3 regions of the Kitasatospora viridis genome follow, and region 1 is predicted to be linked to each of the others. Evidence: riboswitches for the same ligand, from Rfam matches in the RefSeq annotation. Region 1 holds a riboswitch; each other region holds the start of a gene.

Region 1 (4,290 bases):
CTTCTACCTGGCGGCCGGCCTGCTGGCGGTCTACGGGTACGCGCTGACCGCGCACGCCGGGCCGGCCGCGCTGCGCCCGCTGGTCGGCGCCTCGGGCGCGATCGCCGGGGTGCTCGGCGGGTACCTGCGGCTCTACCCGCGGGCCCGGGTCACCGCGCTGGTGCCGGTGCTGCTCTTCCTGCCGCTGCGGTTCCCGGCCTGGCTGGTGCTGGGGCTCTGGTTCGCGGTGCAGTGGTGGTCGGCGCCGGCCATGCGGCCGCAGGCCCCGCAGGCCGGGCCCGGGGTCGCCTACCTGGCCCACGTGATCGGCTTCGCCGGCGGCTTCCTGGCCCTCTGGGTGGGTGCCAGGCGGGCCGGATACCCTGATCCCGTCCCCAATCCAGGAGCCTCCTCGTGATCACTGCCATCGTGCTCGTCAAGACCAGCGTCGACCGGATCCCCGAGATCGCCGAGGCCATCGCCGCGATCGACGGCGTGAGCGAGGTGTACTCGGTCACCGGCGGGTACGACCTGATCGCGATGGTCCGGGTGCGCCATCACGACGACCTGGCCGAGGTGATCCCGGCCCGGCTCAACAAGGTCCCCGGCGTCACCTCGACGGAGACCCACATCTCCTTCCGCACCTACTCCCAGCACGACCTGGAGGCGGCGTTCTCGATCGGCCTGGACGGCTGACCGGGCCCGGCCCCGCTCAGCGGCGGGTGTCCGCCACGCAACGGCCGCCCTCGTTGCGGTAGTTCCAGCGCGCCCCGTCGGTGACCAGCTCGCGCACCGCGGCCAGGAACCGGTCCACGTGCTCCAGCGGCGTGCCGGCGCCGAAGCTGACCCGGATCGCGTTCAGGCTGCGCTCCCCCGGCAGCGAGGGCTCCGGCGCGCCGCACTCGGACGGGGCGGTGTCCTCGGAACCGAGCAGCGTGCGCACCAGCGGGTGCGCGCAGAACAGCCCGTCCCGCACGCCGATGCCGTACTCGGCGGAGAGCGCCGCCGAGAAGTGCGAGCTGTTCCAGCCCCGCACCACGAAGGAGAGCACGCCGACCCGGGCGGCGTCGGCGCCGAACAGGCTGAGCACCCGCACCTCGGGCACGGCGGCCAGGCCCTCGGTGAGCCGCTCGATCAGCAGTTCCTCGCGCTCGCGCAGCGCGTCCAGGCCGGCCTCGGTGAGCGCCCGGCAGGCGGAGGCGATCGCGTAGGCGCCGATCACGTTGGGCGAGCCGGCCTCGTGCCGGGCCGGGCCCCGGTGCCACTCCACCGCCACCGAACCGTCCGCCTGCCGGGCCACGGTGCGGGAGGCGCCGCCGCCGGCCAGGTAGGGCTCGGCCGCGTCCAGCCAGTCGGCCCGGCCGGCCAACACGCCCGCGCCGAAGGGCGCGTAGAGCTTGTGGCCGGAGAAGGCGATCCAGTCCACGTCCAGTTCGCGCACCGAGACCCGGTGGTGCGGGGCCAGCTGGGCGGCGTCCACGACCACCCGGGCGCCGTGCCGGTGCGCGGTCCCGGTGAGCTCGGCGATCGGCCAGAGCTCGCCGGTCACGTTGGAGGCGCCGGTGACGCAGAGCAGCCGGGGCGCGTCCGGCCCGGCCGGGTCGGCGGCCAGCGCGGCGTCCAGCGCGGCCACCGCCTCGGCGTGCGAGCGCGGCGCCCGCAGGTAGGTGACGGCCAGTCCGGCCTGCTGCCACGGCAGCAGGGAGGCGTGGTGCTCGGTCTCGAAGGCGAACACCCGGGTGCCGGCGGGCACCGCGCCGGCCAGCAGGTTGAGCGAGTCGGTGGTGGCCCGGGTGAAGACCACCTGGTCGCCCTCGCGCAGGTCGAGGAAGTCGGCGACGGCCTGCCGGCTCTGCTCGTACAGCTCGGTGGAGAGCTGGGAGAGGTAGCCGGCGCCGCGGTGCACGCTGCCGTAGTACGGGGCGTAGGCGGCGACGTCGTCCCAGACCCGGCGCAGCGCGGGGGCGCTGGCCGCGTAGTCGAGGGCGGCGTAGCCGACCTTCTCGCCGGAGACCAGCGGGACCTCGACCTCGGAGCCCAGCACGGCGAGCGGCTCGGCGAAGGCGGCGGGAGCAGCAGTGACGGTGGTGGCGGCAGCGGCGTTGGTGGACGACATCGGGATGCACTCCTCCTGGGTCAGGGACCCCGGGGGTGCGAAAAGTCCGGTGGTCCGCGCTTGCCGGCGGCACCTCGCCGCTCGGCCCGGTCTTCACCCAGGGCACCCCGCCACGGACGGAGGGTTGCCGGACAGCAAGCTGGGGCTTGTCGCGCTGTCACTCATGACCTGGCGCAGACTCTAAGCAGCCGACCGAGGAGTGGTCAATCCGCCGTCCGCCATCCGGACCACCGACCGGATGGCGGGCGACTGCGCGGGTGCTACCGCGCGGTGGCCGCCGACCAGCGGTCCAGCAGCGCGGCGGCGGCGCCGGAGTCCAGGGCCTCCTCGGTGCGCTTCATGGCGGCCGCCAGCTGCTCGGTCAGCGGCGCCGCGGTGAGGTCCAACGCGACCAGCGCGGCAGCGGAGTTGAGCACCACCGCGTCCCGCACCGGCCCGCGCTCGCCGGCCAGCACCCGGCGGGCCACCGCCGCGTTGTACTCGGCGTCCGCACCGCGCAGCGCCTCGATCGCGACCAGTTCGATGCCCAGCTCGCGCGGGTCGAGCACGGTCTCGGTGACCCGGCCGTCGCGGACCAGCCAGACCCGCGAGGTGGTGCAGACGGTCAGCTCGTCCAGCCCGTCGTCGCCGCGGAAGACCAGCGCGGTGGAGCCGCGTTCGGCGAGCACCCCGGCGATCAGGCCGGCCAGCCGGGTGTCGAAGCAGCCGACCGCGTGCGCCGTCACCCGGGCCGGGTTGGTCAGCGGGCCGAGGATGTTGAAGGCGGTCGGCACCCCGAGGTCGCGCCGGGCGGCGGCGGTGTGCCGCATCGCGGGGTGGAAGGTGGCGGCGAAGCAGAAGGTCAGCCCGACCTCCTCGGCCACCTCGGCGACCCGACGGGGCGTCAGGTCCAGCCGCACGCCCAGCTTCTCCAGCACGTCCGAGGAGCCGCTGGCCGAGGAGGCGGCCCGGTTGCCGTGCTTGACCACCTTGGCGCCGGCCGCCGCGGCGACGATCGCCGACATGGTGGAGATGTTGACGGTCTTGGCCCGGTCGCCGCCGGTGCCGACGATGTCCACGGCCGGCCCGGGGATCTCCAGCGGGCGGGCGTGCGCGTACATCGCCTCGACCAGGCCGCTGACCTCGTCCACGGTCTCGCCCTTGGCCCGCAGCGCCACCATGAAGCCGGCCACCTGCACCGGGCTGGCCTCGCCGCTCATGATCCGGTCCATCGCCCAGGCGGTGTCGGCGCGGTCCAGGTCGGTGCCGGCCAGCAGGCTGCTCAGCACGTCCGGCCAGGTGCGGCTCACCTGCACGGGGTCGTCGCCGCCGTTCGCAGGGTTCACGTTCGCCATGACCGGTTCTCCAGGTGCGCCGTTGTCGGGAGGGACGCGGTCAGCCTAGCGAGCGCGGAAGGGCCGCCGTCGCGTGGACGGCGGCCCTTCTCTCCTGCTGAGACGGCCGGGGCGCCGGCCCCGGCCGACCGTCCGCCGGGCCGGACCGCAGGCCGGCTCAGCGGGCCAGTGACCTGGCGCCGAGCCGGGCCCGCAACAGGGTGGCCACCGCCTCGGCCAGCGCCACCGGGTCCACCGGCTGGGAGATCGCCGCGTCGGCCCGGCTCCAGGCGGCCAACCAGCTGTCCTGCGGGCGCCCGATCAGCACCAGCACCGGCGGGCAGCCGTAGATCTCGTCCTTCACCTGCCGGGCCAGGCCGAGGCCGCCGGCCGGAACCGCCTCGCCGTCGAAGACGCAGAGGTCCACCCCGCCCTTCTCAAGTGCCCGCAGGACCGCGGGAGTGGTCGCGCACTCCTGGTACTCGACCTCGGGCAGGTCGGCCGCCGGGCGCCGGCCGAGGGCCGCGAGCACCTGCGCCCGGGTGTTGCGGTCGTCGCTGTAGACGAGGACGGTGAGCGCCTCGTCGCTGCTGTGCGTCATCAGGACCTGCTCCCATGTGTCAGACGAATGTGATCCAGACCACGTCCACCACCTCCGGATGCTACTCCCCGATCACCCGTCCCGGTGAGCGTCCGGCACGAGATCGGCGCGCACAGTCGCGATCCGGCCCCGTCCGCGGAACTGAGCCACCGTCACCCGACTGGGCGAGGGAACGTCAGCCGCCCGTGCTGACGGGCTGTCCGGAGGGGCCCGGGAGTGGTAAACCCCCTGGTGCAGCCATCCGGGCATACCGCACGCACCGGACACTCCGAGGAAGACCC
Region 2 (4,290 bases), on a different contig from region 1:
GGCCGACCATGCGGATGGACGGTCAGGCGGTGTTCCGCTGGGCGGTGGCGACCGTGCCGGAGGTCGGCCGGGAGGCGCTGGCGGCGGCCGGGGTGGGCGCGGCGCAGCTGTCCGCGTTCATCCCGCACCAGGCGAACCTGCGGATCGTGGACGCGGCCGTGAAGGCGCTGGAGCTGCCCGAGCACGTCGCGGTGGCCCGGGACCTCGCCGAGGCGGGGAACACCTCGGCCGCCTCGGTGCCCCTCGCGATGGAGCGGCTGCTCAGCGAGGGCGCCGTCGAGCCGGGCGGCCTGGCCCTGCTGGTGGGCTTCGGTGCGGGCCTGGCGTACGCGGGCCAGGTGGTCGTGCTGCCGTGACCGGGCCCACCACCGGTAGTCAACGAGCAACAGGGGAGGCCGACATGGGCGAACACCTCTGGTACATCCCGAACACGGTCGAGGCCGGCCACCGCGGCGACGAGGTGCGCGAGGACTGGGACACGCTCGACCACTCGACCGAGCTCGCGCTCGCGGTCGAGCGGCACGGCTGGGCCGGCGCGCTGCTCGGCACCGGCTGGGGCCGGCCCGACACCTTCACGGTGGCGGCGGCTCTGGCCGCCCGCACCACCACCTTCAAGCCGCTGATCGCGGTGCGGCCCGGCTACTGGCACCCGGCGAACTTCGCCGCGGCCTCGGCCACCCTCGACCGGCTCAGCCGGGGCCGGGTGCTGGTCAACGTGGTCAGCGGCCTGGACGACCCGGCGGCCTACGGCGACGGTGAGTTCGACCAGTCCCGCCGCTACGCGCGCACCCTGGAGTTCCTGCGACTGGTGCGCCGGCTGTGGGGCGAGGACGGGGTGACCTTCCACGGCGAGCACTACCGGGTGACGGACTCCACGCTCCGGCCCCGCCCGTGGGGCGCCGAGGAGGGGCGCCACCCGCCGCTGTACTTCGGCGGTGCGAGCCCGGCCGCCGAGGAGGTGGCGGCGCGCGAGGCCGACGTCCAACTGTTCTGGGGCGAGCCGCTGGACGGCGTGGCCGAGCGGATCGCCCGGCTCCGTGCCCTCGGCGAGCGCCTCGAACGCCCGCACCCGCCCCTGGAGTTCGGGCTGCGAGTGACCACCGTGGTGCGGGACACCAGCGAGCAGGCCTGGCGCGCGGCCGAGCAGAAGGTGGCCCGGATGGCGCGGCAGGGCGCGCACGACCCGGAGGCGGCGCAGCGCCGCGGTGCGGTCGGCCAGCGCCGCCTGCTCGACCTGGTGGACCGGGGCGAGGTGCTGGACAGCTGCCTCTACACCGCGCCGGGCCGCTACGGCGGGGCGGGGGCCGGCAGCACCTGGCTGGTCGGCTCCGCCCGGGAGGTCGCCGACGCGCTGCTGCGCTACCGCGAGCTCGGGGTGACGCACTTCGTGCTCTCCGACACGCCCTACCAGCGGGAGATCGCCCGGATCGGCGACCAACTGCTGCCGCTGCTCAGGAAGTTCGAGCCGAGGTGAGACTACGCGGGCGGTGCGCCGGGCGTGCGCAGCAGGTGGAACGAGCTGGTCTGCCGCAGCGTGAAGCCGATCGACTCGTACAGCCGGATCGCCCCGGTGTTCGTGCCGGCCGTGTGCAGGAACGGCGTGTCGCCGCGTTCCCTGATCCCGGCGGCGACGGCGCGGACCAGCCGGGTGGCCAGGCCCCGGCCGCGGTGCTCCGGATCCGTGCAGACGGCGCTGATCTCGGTCCAGCCGGGCGGGCGCACCCGCTCGCCGGCCATGGCGATCAGTCGGCCGTCCTGCCGGATGCCGAGGTAGCCGCCCAGCTCGACGGTGCGCGGCAGGAACGGCCCCGGCCGGGTGCGGGCGACCAGGTCGAGCATCTCGGGCACGTCCGCCGCCCCGAGCCGGACCGCCTCCGGGTCGGGCTCGGCCCGCAGCGCGGTGTCGACCAGCTGCACGAGCCGGCCCGACTCCTCGATCCGCCAGTCGGCGGACGGCGGGGTGATCTCCCCGCCGACGGAGGTCAGGTTGCCCGGCCCGACCAGGGCCGCGAGGTCCGCCCAGGCGCGCGGATCGGCCGGGTCGGCGAGCGCGGTGATCGGCGAGACGTCGGCGCGGTAGCGGGCGGCCAGGCCGACCCGCTCGGCGAACCGGAGGTGCGGGCCGGTGAGCGCGGCCCAGGCGGGGTTGTCGAGCGGGTGGGGCGCGATCCCGCCGGCGGTCGGCTGAGGCTGCGACGGCTGCGGCGGGTGGACGCTGGTGGACATGGTCGGGAGGTCTCCCATCGGGACGTTCGAGCAAAGCTAGGAGCCCTGCGCGGCGGATGTCAACGACCGCCCGGAGCATGAGATCCACGACCCTCACGCCGTGTCAACCCCGGTCCGGAGTGCGTCGGTTGACGAGCAGTGACGCACGGGACCGGCGTGGCGCCACGATGATCGTCCGTCATCCGGCGGGGATTGTGCCGGACGACACTGTCGGGTTACGGTGCATCAAGGTCATGAGTGTCAGCGTCAAGCCCTGGCTTGCTGACCGGCAACCCTCCCACGCGGCGGGGTGCCCCAGGTGAGGACCGGGCGGTGCCGAACGGCGGCACCGCAAGCGCGAGTTCGAAACGGTGCGACCCGAAGGGGGACGGAGATGACGGGAGTGCGACAGGCCCTCGCGCTGCGGACCGCCCCGGTCACCGTCAAGGCCCGCTGCCGGGTCACCACGTCGTACGCGCGGCTCCACATAGACCTGCAGCGCGTGACCACCGCACTCTGTCCCGCCTCCTAGCGCCTCGCGCCGTGCGGCCCACCGCAGTGCCGCGCTCCGCCGTCTGACCCGGGTCACCGCACCTCCTCCGTCCTGACCGCACCGGCCCCGGCCGGCAGCCGTGTCGGGCGTGCCGCGTCCCGCCCCGTCAACGACCACCTCTTCGACCCGGAAGCGGTTCCCCATGCCCGAAACCCCAGAACCCCTGCACCTGGCCGTCGCCCTCGACGGCGCCGGCTGGCACCCGGCCGCCTGGCGCGAGCCCGACGCCCGGCCCGAGGCCCTGTTCACCGCGCGCTACTGGGCCGACCTGGTCGCGGAGGCCGAGCACGGCCTGCTGGACCTGGTGACCATCGAGGACTCGCTCAGCCTCCAGTCCACCCACCCCTTCCGCCCCGACGGGCGCACCGACCAGGTGCGCGGCCGGCTGGACGCGGTGCTGATCGCCGCCCGGATCGCGCCGCTGACCAGCCACATCGGCCTGGTCCCGACCGCGGTGGCGACCCACACCGAGCCGTTCCACCTCTCCAAGGCGATCGCCACGCTCGACCACGTCAGCGGCGGCCGGGCCGGCATCCGGCTCAAGGTGTCCGGCCGGGTCGACGAGGCCGCCCACTTCGGCCGCCGCACCGTGCCCGAGCTGCGGATCGAGGACCTGGACACGCCGGTCGGGCAGGAGCTGCTGCGCGACCTCTTCGGCGAGGCCGAGGATTACACCGAGGTGCTGCGCCGGCTCTGGGACAGCTGGGAGGACGACGCGGAGATCCGCGACGTGGCCACCGGCCGCTTCGTCGACCGCGCGAAGCTGCACTACATCGACTTCGAGGGCCGCCGGTTCAGCGTGCGCGGCCCGTCCATCACCCCGCGTCCGCCGCAGGGCCAGCCGGTGGTCGCCGCCCTGGCGCACCGCGGCGAGCCGTTCCGGCTGGTCGGCCGCTCGGCCGACCTCGGCTTCACCACCCCGCAGGACGCCGCGGACGCCCGGGCGATCGTCGCCGAGATCCGCGCCGCCCAGGCCGCCGCCGGCCGCGCCGAGCAGCCCCTGCACGTCTTCGGCGACCTGGTGGTCTTCCTCGACGAGCAGCCCGGCGCCGCCGCCGACCGCAAGCTGCGGCTGGACCGGCTGGCGGGCACCGGGTACACCAGCGACGCCCGGGTCTTCACCGGCACGCCCGCCCAACTCGCCGACCTGCTCCAGGAATGGCAGCAAGCCGGGCTCACCGGCTTCCGCCTGCGCCCCGGCGCCCTGCCGCACGACCTGACCGGGATCACCCGAGGCCTGGTGCCCGAGCTCCAGCGCCGCGGGGCCTTCCGCACCGCCTACGAGGCCGGCACCCTGCGCGGGCTGCTCGGTCTGCCCCGCCCCGCCAACCGTTACGCCGGCGTTGCTGCTGGAGCAGCCGGTGCTGCCGCTGCCGCCGACCTCGTCGGAGCCGAAGGAGCCACCGCGCGATGAGCAAGCCCGTCAAGCAGATCCACCTCGCCGCGCACTTCCCCGGCGTCAACAACACCACGGTGTGGAGCGACCCGGCGGCCGGCAGCCAGATCGACTTCAGCTCCTTCGTCCACCTCGC
Region 3 (4,290 bases), 2.2 Mb from region 1:
TAGGCCTGCAGGCCGCGGACGATGTTCTTGCTCAGCTCGGTGCGGTCCACCCGGACGATGGTGCGCCGGTCGCCCACCTGCTGCCTGAGCGCGGCGAGCCGCTGGTCCACGTCCGGCCGGTGCGCGCGCTCGCGCAGGAACTCGCCGTCGGCGCCGAGCGCGTGCACGCCCAGCCTGGTGGTCCGGCCCCGGTGGGTGACCGAGAGGTCGGCCCGGTCGACGGTGGCGCCCAACACCTGCTCGCAGCAGTCGGCGAAGGCCTCGGCCCAGCGCCGGGTGTGGAACCCGGCCCGGTCGGCGCCCAGCACGCCGGTGAGCACGGCCGCCGCCCGGTCGTCCGGCAGCAGCCGGAAGTAGTCGGCCGGCGCCCACGGGATGTGCAGGAAGTAGCCGATCCGCAGGTCCGGGCGCAGCTCGCGGAGCAGCTCGGGCACGAGGGTGAGGTGGTAGTCCTGCACCAGCACCGCGGCGCCGGGCGCGGCCTCGGCGGCCAGCGCCTCGGCGAAGGCCGCGTTGTAGGCCCGGAAGCCGGCCCACTGCTCGCCCGCCCGCCGGTCGAAGGCGGGCGAGGTCGGGGTGGCGTAGAGCATGTGGTGGAGGAACCAGAGGGTCGAGTTGGCCACGCCGTTGTAGGCCCGGTCGAACACCTCGGGGTCCAGGTCCAGCATCCGCACGGCCTGCCCGCCGACCTCGAAGCCGGCCCGGTCGAGCCGCCCGTCGGGCGAGCGCCGGGCCGCCGCCCGGTCGGCCTCGCCGAGTGCGGCGCAGACCCAGACGGCGTTCGGGTCGTCGATCGCGGAGAGCCCCGAGACCAGTCCGCCGCCGCCGCGGCGCAGGCTGAGACTGCCGTCCGCCGCGGTCGAGAAGGACACCGGGCCCCGGTTCGAGGCCACCAGGATGCGTGCGGTCGTTTGATCGGCCATATCTCGAACCTTGCCGGGGCCGCCGTGCGGCAAACCAGGACGTCGGCCACACCCCGGGACCGGTCAGCTCCGGCCGGACCGCTCCCGGTACTGCGGCAGTTCGATCACCGGGGGGCGCTCCAGCGCCGTGACCGGGTGGTCGTGGGCGGTGAACTCCCTGGTCACCGGGTCGCGGGAGAACTGGGTGAGCACCGGGCGGGCCAGGTCCTCGGCCGCCTTGAGCCGGTGGGTGCGGTCCAGCCGCTCCAGCGCGGTGCGGTAGATGGTGGCGGCCATCCGGCCGAGCGCCTGGCCGTCCTGGTGGCGGTGGTGCCGCACCCCGACGTCGACCTGGGCCAGCGCGTCCAGCCCGACCAGGTCCAGGGCGTCCACCAGCAGGCCGAGCTCCACCCCGTAGCCGGTCGGGAAGGGCAGCCGCTCCAGCAGCGAGCGGCGGGCCGCGTACTCGCCGCCGAGCGGCTGCACGAAACCGGCCAGTTGCGGCCAGTGCAGGTTGAGCAGCGGCCGGGCGACGAGTTCGGTGACCCGCCCGCCGCCGGCCGGCACCACCGCGCCGCCCTCCTCCAGCGGGCGGTCGTACATCGCCTTGACCAGGTGCACGTCCGGTTCGGTGAGCAGCGGCCCGACGATGCCGGAGACGAAGGCCGGGTCGAACTCGCGCAGGTCGGCGTCGATGAAGCAGACGATCGCGCCGCTTGTCACCATGAGTGATCGCCAGAGCACCTCGCCCTTGCCGGGCACCGCGGGCACCTCGGGCAGCACGGCGTCGCGCTGCACGACCCGGGCGCCGGCGGCGGCGGCGACTTCGGCGGTCCGGTCGGCGGAGCCGGAGTCCACCACCACGAGCTCGTCCACCAGCGGGACGCGCTCCATCAGTTCGCGGCGGATCACCTCGACGATCCCGCCCACGGTGGACTCCTCGTCCAGCGCCGGCAGCACCACGCTCACCGTGCCGGCCGGTCCGGCGGCCCGCTTGGCGGCGAGCAGCTCGGACAGCGGCCGGTCCGCCGCCGTCCAGGACCTGCGACGCAACCAGCGCGCTGCCTCCGGGAGAAGCTCCGGGCTCTGCTGGGCTGGCAAATCTCGCTCCTTGTCGGCTCTCTGAAATGGTCGCGGCCGTCTCGCGTAGCGGACGGTAGCGGTCAGCTGTCGTGCCTTCGGCTACAGTCTTCGTACTGCGATCAGACCTTCGCACACCGGGGTGGACCGCCGGCCAACTTGATCATCATGGCCGCCGGCTTCGCAGTCGGTGACAACTTCATAGAGCTCATCCAGAGGGACTGAGGGAACGGCCCGTTGACGTCCCGGCAACCTTCTCGACCGGCCTGTAGCAGGCCCCGGCGGGACAGGTGCCAATTCCGGCCTGTGGCGCGCCCGCGCCACGGGGAAGATGAGGAGAGAGGCCTCCGCCATCATGGCTACCGCTACCCCTGTCGCCGCGACGTCCGATGTTGACCTCGGCCCCGCCACCGCGCTGTCCTGTCGCGAGTGCGGCACCCGGTTCCCGCTCGGCCCCAGCTTCGCCTGCCTGGAGTGCTTCGGGCCGCTGGAGATCGCCTACGACTACAGCGGCTACGACACCGAGGAGCTGCGCAAGCGGATCGAGGCCGGGCCGGCCTCGATCTGGCGCTACGCCCCGCTGCTGCCGGTGCCGGCCGACGTGGCCGGCAAGCCCAACCTGAACCCCGGCTGGACCCCGCTGGTCAAGGCCGACCGGCTGGGCGCCGAGCTCGGCTTCACCGCCCAGCTGCACATCAAGGACGACTCCGGCAACCCGACCCACTCCTTCAAGGACCGGGTGGTGGCCTGCGCGATCGAGGCGGCCCGGGCCTTCGACTTCACCACCCTGTCCTGCTCCTCCACCGGCAACCTGGCCGGCGCGGTGGGCGCCGCGGCGGCCCGCGCGGGCCTGCGCTCCTGCGTCTTCATCCCGCACGACCTGGAGCACGCCAAGATCGTGGTGGCCGGCGTGTACGGCGGCGACCTGGTCGGCATCGAGGGCAACTACGACGACGTCAACCGGTTCTGTTCGGAGCTGATCGGCGACCCGGCCGGCGAGGGCTGGGGCTTCGTCAACGTCAACCTGCGGCCGTACTACGGCGAGGGCTCCAAGACCCTGGCCTACGAGATCTGCGAGCAGCTCGGCTGGCGGCTGCCCGAGCAGATCGTCATCCCGATCGCCTCCGGCTCCCAGCTCACCAAGATCGACAAGGGCCTGCAGGAGCTGATCAAGCTCGGCCTGGTCGAGGACCGCCCGTACAAGGTCTTCGGCGCCCAGGCGACCGGCTGCTCCCCGGTGGCCGCCGCCTTCAAGGACGGCCGGGACGTGATCCGCCCGGTCAAGCCGGACACCATCGCCAAGTCGCTGGCGATCGGCAACCCGGCCGACGGCCCCTACGTGCTGGACATCGCCCGGCGCACCGGCGGCGCGGTGGAGGACGTCACCGACGCCGAGGTGGTCGAGGCGATCAAGCTGCTGGCCCGCACCGAGGGGGTCTTCGCCGAGACCGCGGGCGGCGTGACCATCGGCGTGCTCAAGAAGTTGGTCGAGAGCGGTCAGCTGGACCCGGCCAAGGAGACCGTGGCGATCAACACCGGCGACGGCCTGAAGACGCTGGACGCGGTGGCCGGGACCGGCCTGACCGCGACCATCCGGCCGACCCTGGAGTCCTTCCGGGCCGCCGGGCTGGTCTGAGCCGCCTCCCCCACCCCCCAGATCCCCCCGAACCAGGAGAGCCACCGATGAGCGCCACCGTCCGCATCCCCACCATCCTGCGCCCCTACACCGACGGCCGGTCCGAGGTGACCGCCGAGGGCGCCACCCTGGCCGAGGTGATCGCCGACCTCGACCGCAACCACGCCGGCATCGGCGCCCGGGTGCTGGACGACGCCGGTGCGCTGCGCCGGTTCGTCAACGTGTACGTCAACGACGACGACGTGCGCTTCGACCAGGGCCTGGCCACCGAGGTCAAGGACGGCGCCACCGTCTCCATCATCCCGGCCGTGGCGGGCGGCTGCTGACGGTCCGTCGGCACACCCCAGGGGCGTCGCCCGGCCACTGCGGCCGGGGGCGCCCCGCCGTCGTGCCCGGGGCGGTGCGAGCAGCCCGGAGGCTGGGGCATAGGCTGTGCCCCGGCGTCCCGACCGTTGAGACATAGCTGCCCACGCGCACGCGGATTCATGTCGGCGACGCGTCAGAATTATTTGGACAATTCGCGGCTTCCGCCCGCTATGTCCGAGGCGAATTGCCGAACTCTGTCGTATTCCTCCCCTCCTGTCCGTCGGCCGGGTGGCTGAATTGGCGTTCAGTGACCCTGTTGCAGAGGGCTCCGATCCGGATACATTCAGCCGCGGTCGACGCATCCGC

What was found. A riboswitch is a leader RNA that binds a small molecule or an ion and turns the genes downstream of it on or off. The one in region 1 is predicted to bind S-adenosylmethionine.
Region 2: linked by a shared signal. The riboswitch ahead of FHX73_RS45205 (putative leader peptide) and the one ahead of FHX73_RS21260 (aminotransferase class V-fold PLP-dependent enzyme) in region 1 are both predicted to bind S-adenosylmethionine.
Region 3: linked by a shared signal. The riboswitch ahead of thrC (threonine synthase) and the one ahead of FHX73_RS21260 (aminotransferase class V-fold PLP-dependent enzyme) in region 1 are both predicted to bind S-adenosylmethionine.

What each region holds. Positions count from the first base shown of each region.
Region 1 is NZ_VIWT01000001.1:4,711,159-4,715,448, reverse strand. It holds gene FHX73_RS21270 (rhomboid family intramembrane serine protease) at 1-397, shown strand, start outside; gene FHX73_RS21265 (Lrp/AsnC family transcriptional regulator) at 394-675, shown strand; gene FHX73_RS21260 (aminotransferase class V-fold PLP-dependent enzyme) at 692-2,095, opposite strand; SAM riboswitch class IV at 2,147-2,264, opposite strand; gene trpD (anthranilate phosphoribosyltransferase) at 2,356-3,429, opposite strand; gene FHX73_RS21250 (hypothetical protein) at 3,587-4,009, opposite strand.
Region 2 is NZ_VIWT01000005.1:335,278-339,567, forward strand. It holds gene FHX73_RS37980 (beta-ketoacyl-ACP synthase 3) at 1-356, shown strand, start outside; gene FHX73_RS37985 (LLM class flavin-dependent oxidoreductase) at 401-1,474, shown strand; gene FHX73_RS37990 (GNAT family N-acetyltransferase) at 1,477-2,226, opposite strand; SAM riboswitch class IV at 2,456-2,569, shown strand; gene FHX73_RS45205 (putative leader peptide) at 2,600-2,737, shown strand; gene FHX73_RS37995 (LLM class flavin-dependent oxidoreductase) at 2,901-4,172, shown strand; gene FHX73_RS38000 (NtaA/DmoA family FMN-dependent monooxygenase) at 4,169-4,290, shown strand, end outside.
Region 3 is NZ_VIWT01000001.1:2,551,001-2,555,290, reverse strand. It holds gene FHX73_RS11250 (alpha,alpha-trehalose-phosphate synthase (UDP-forming)) at 1-923, opposite strand, end outside; gene FHX73_RS11245 (glucosyl-3-phosphoglycerate synthase) at 987-2,003, opposite strand; SAM riboswitch class I at 2,188-2,320, shown strand; gene thrC (threonine synthase) at 2,338-3,618, shown strand; gene FHX73_RS11235 (MoaD/ThiS family protein) at 3,666-3,944, shown strand.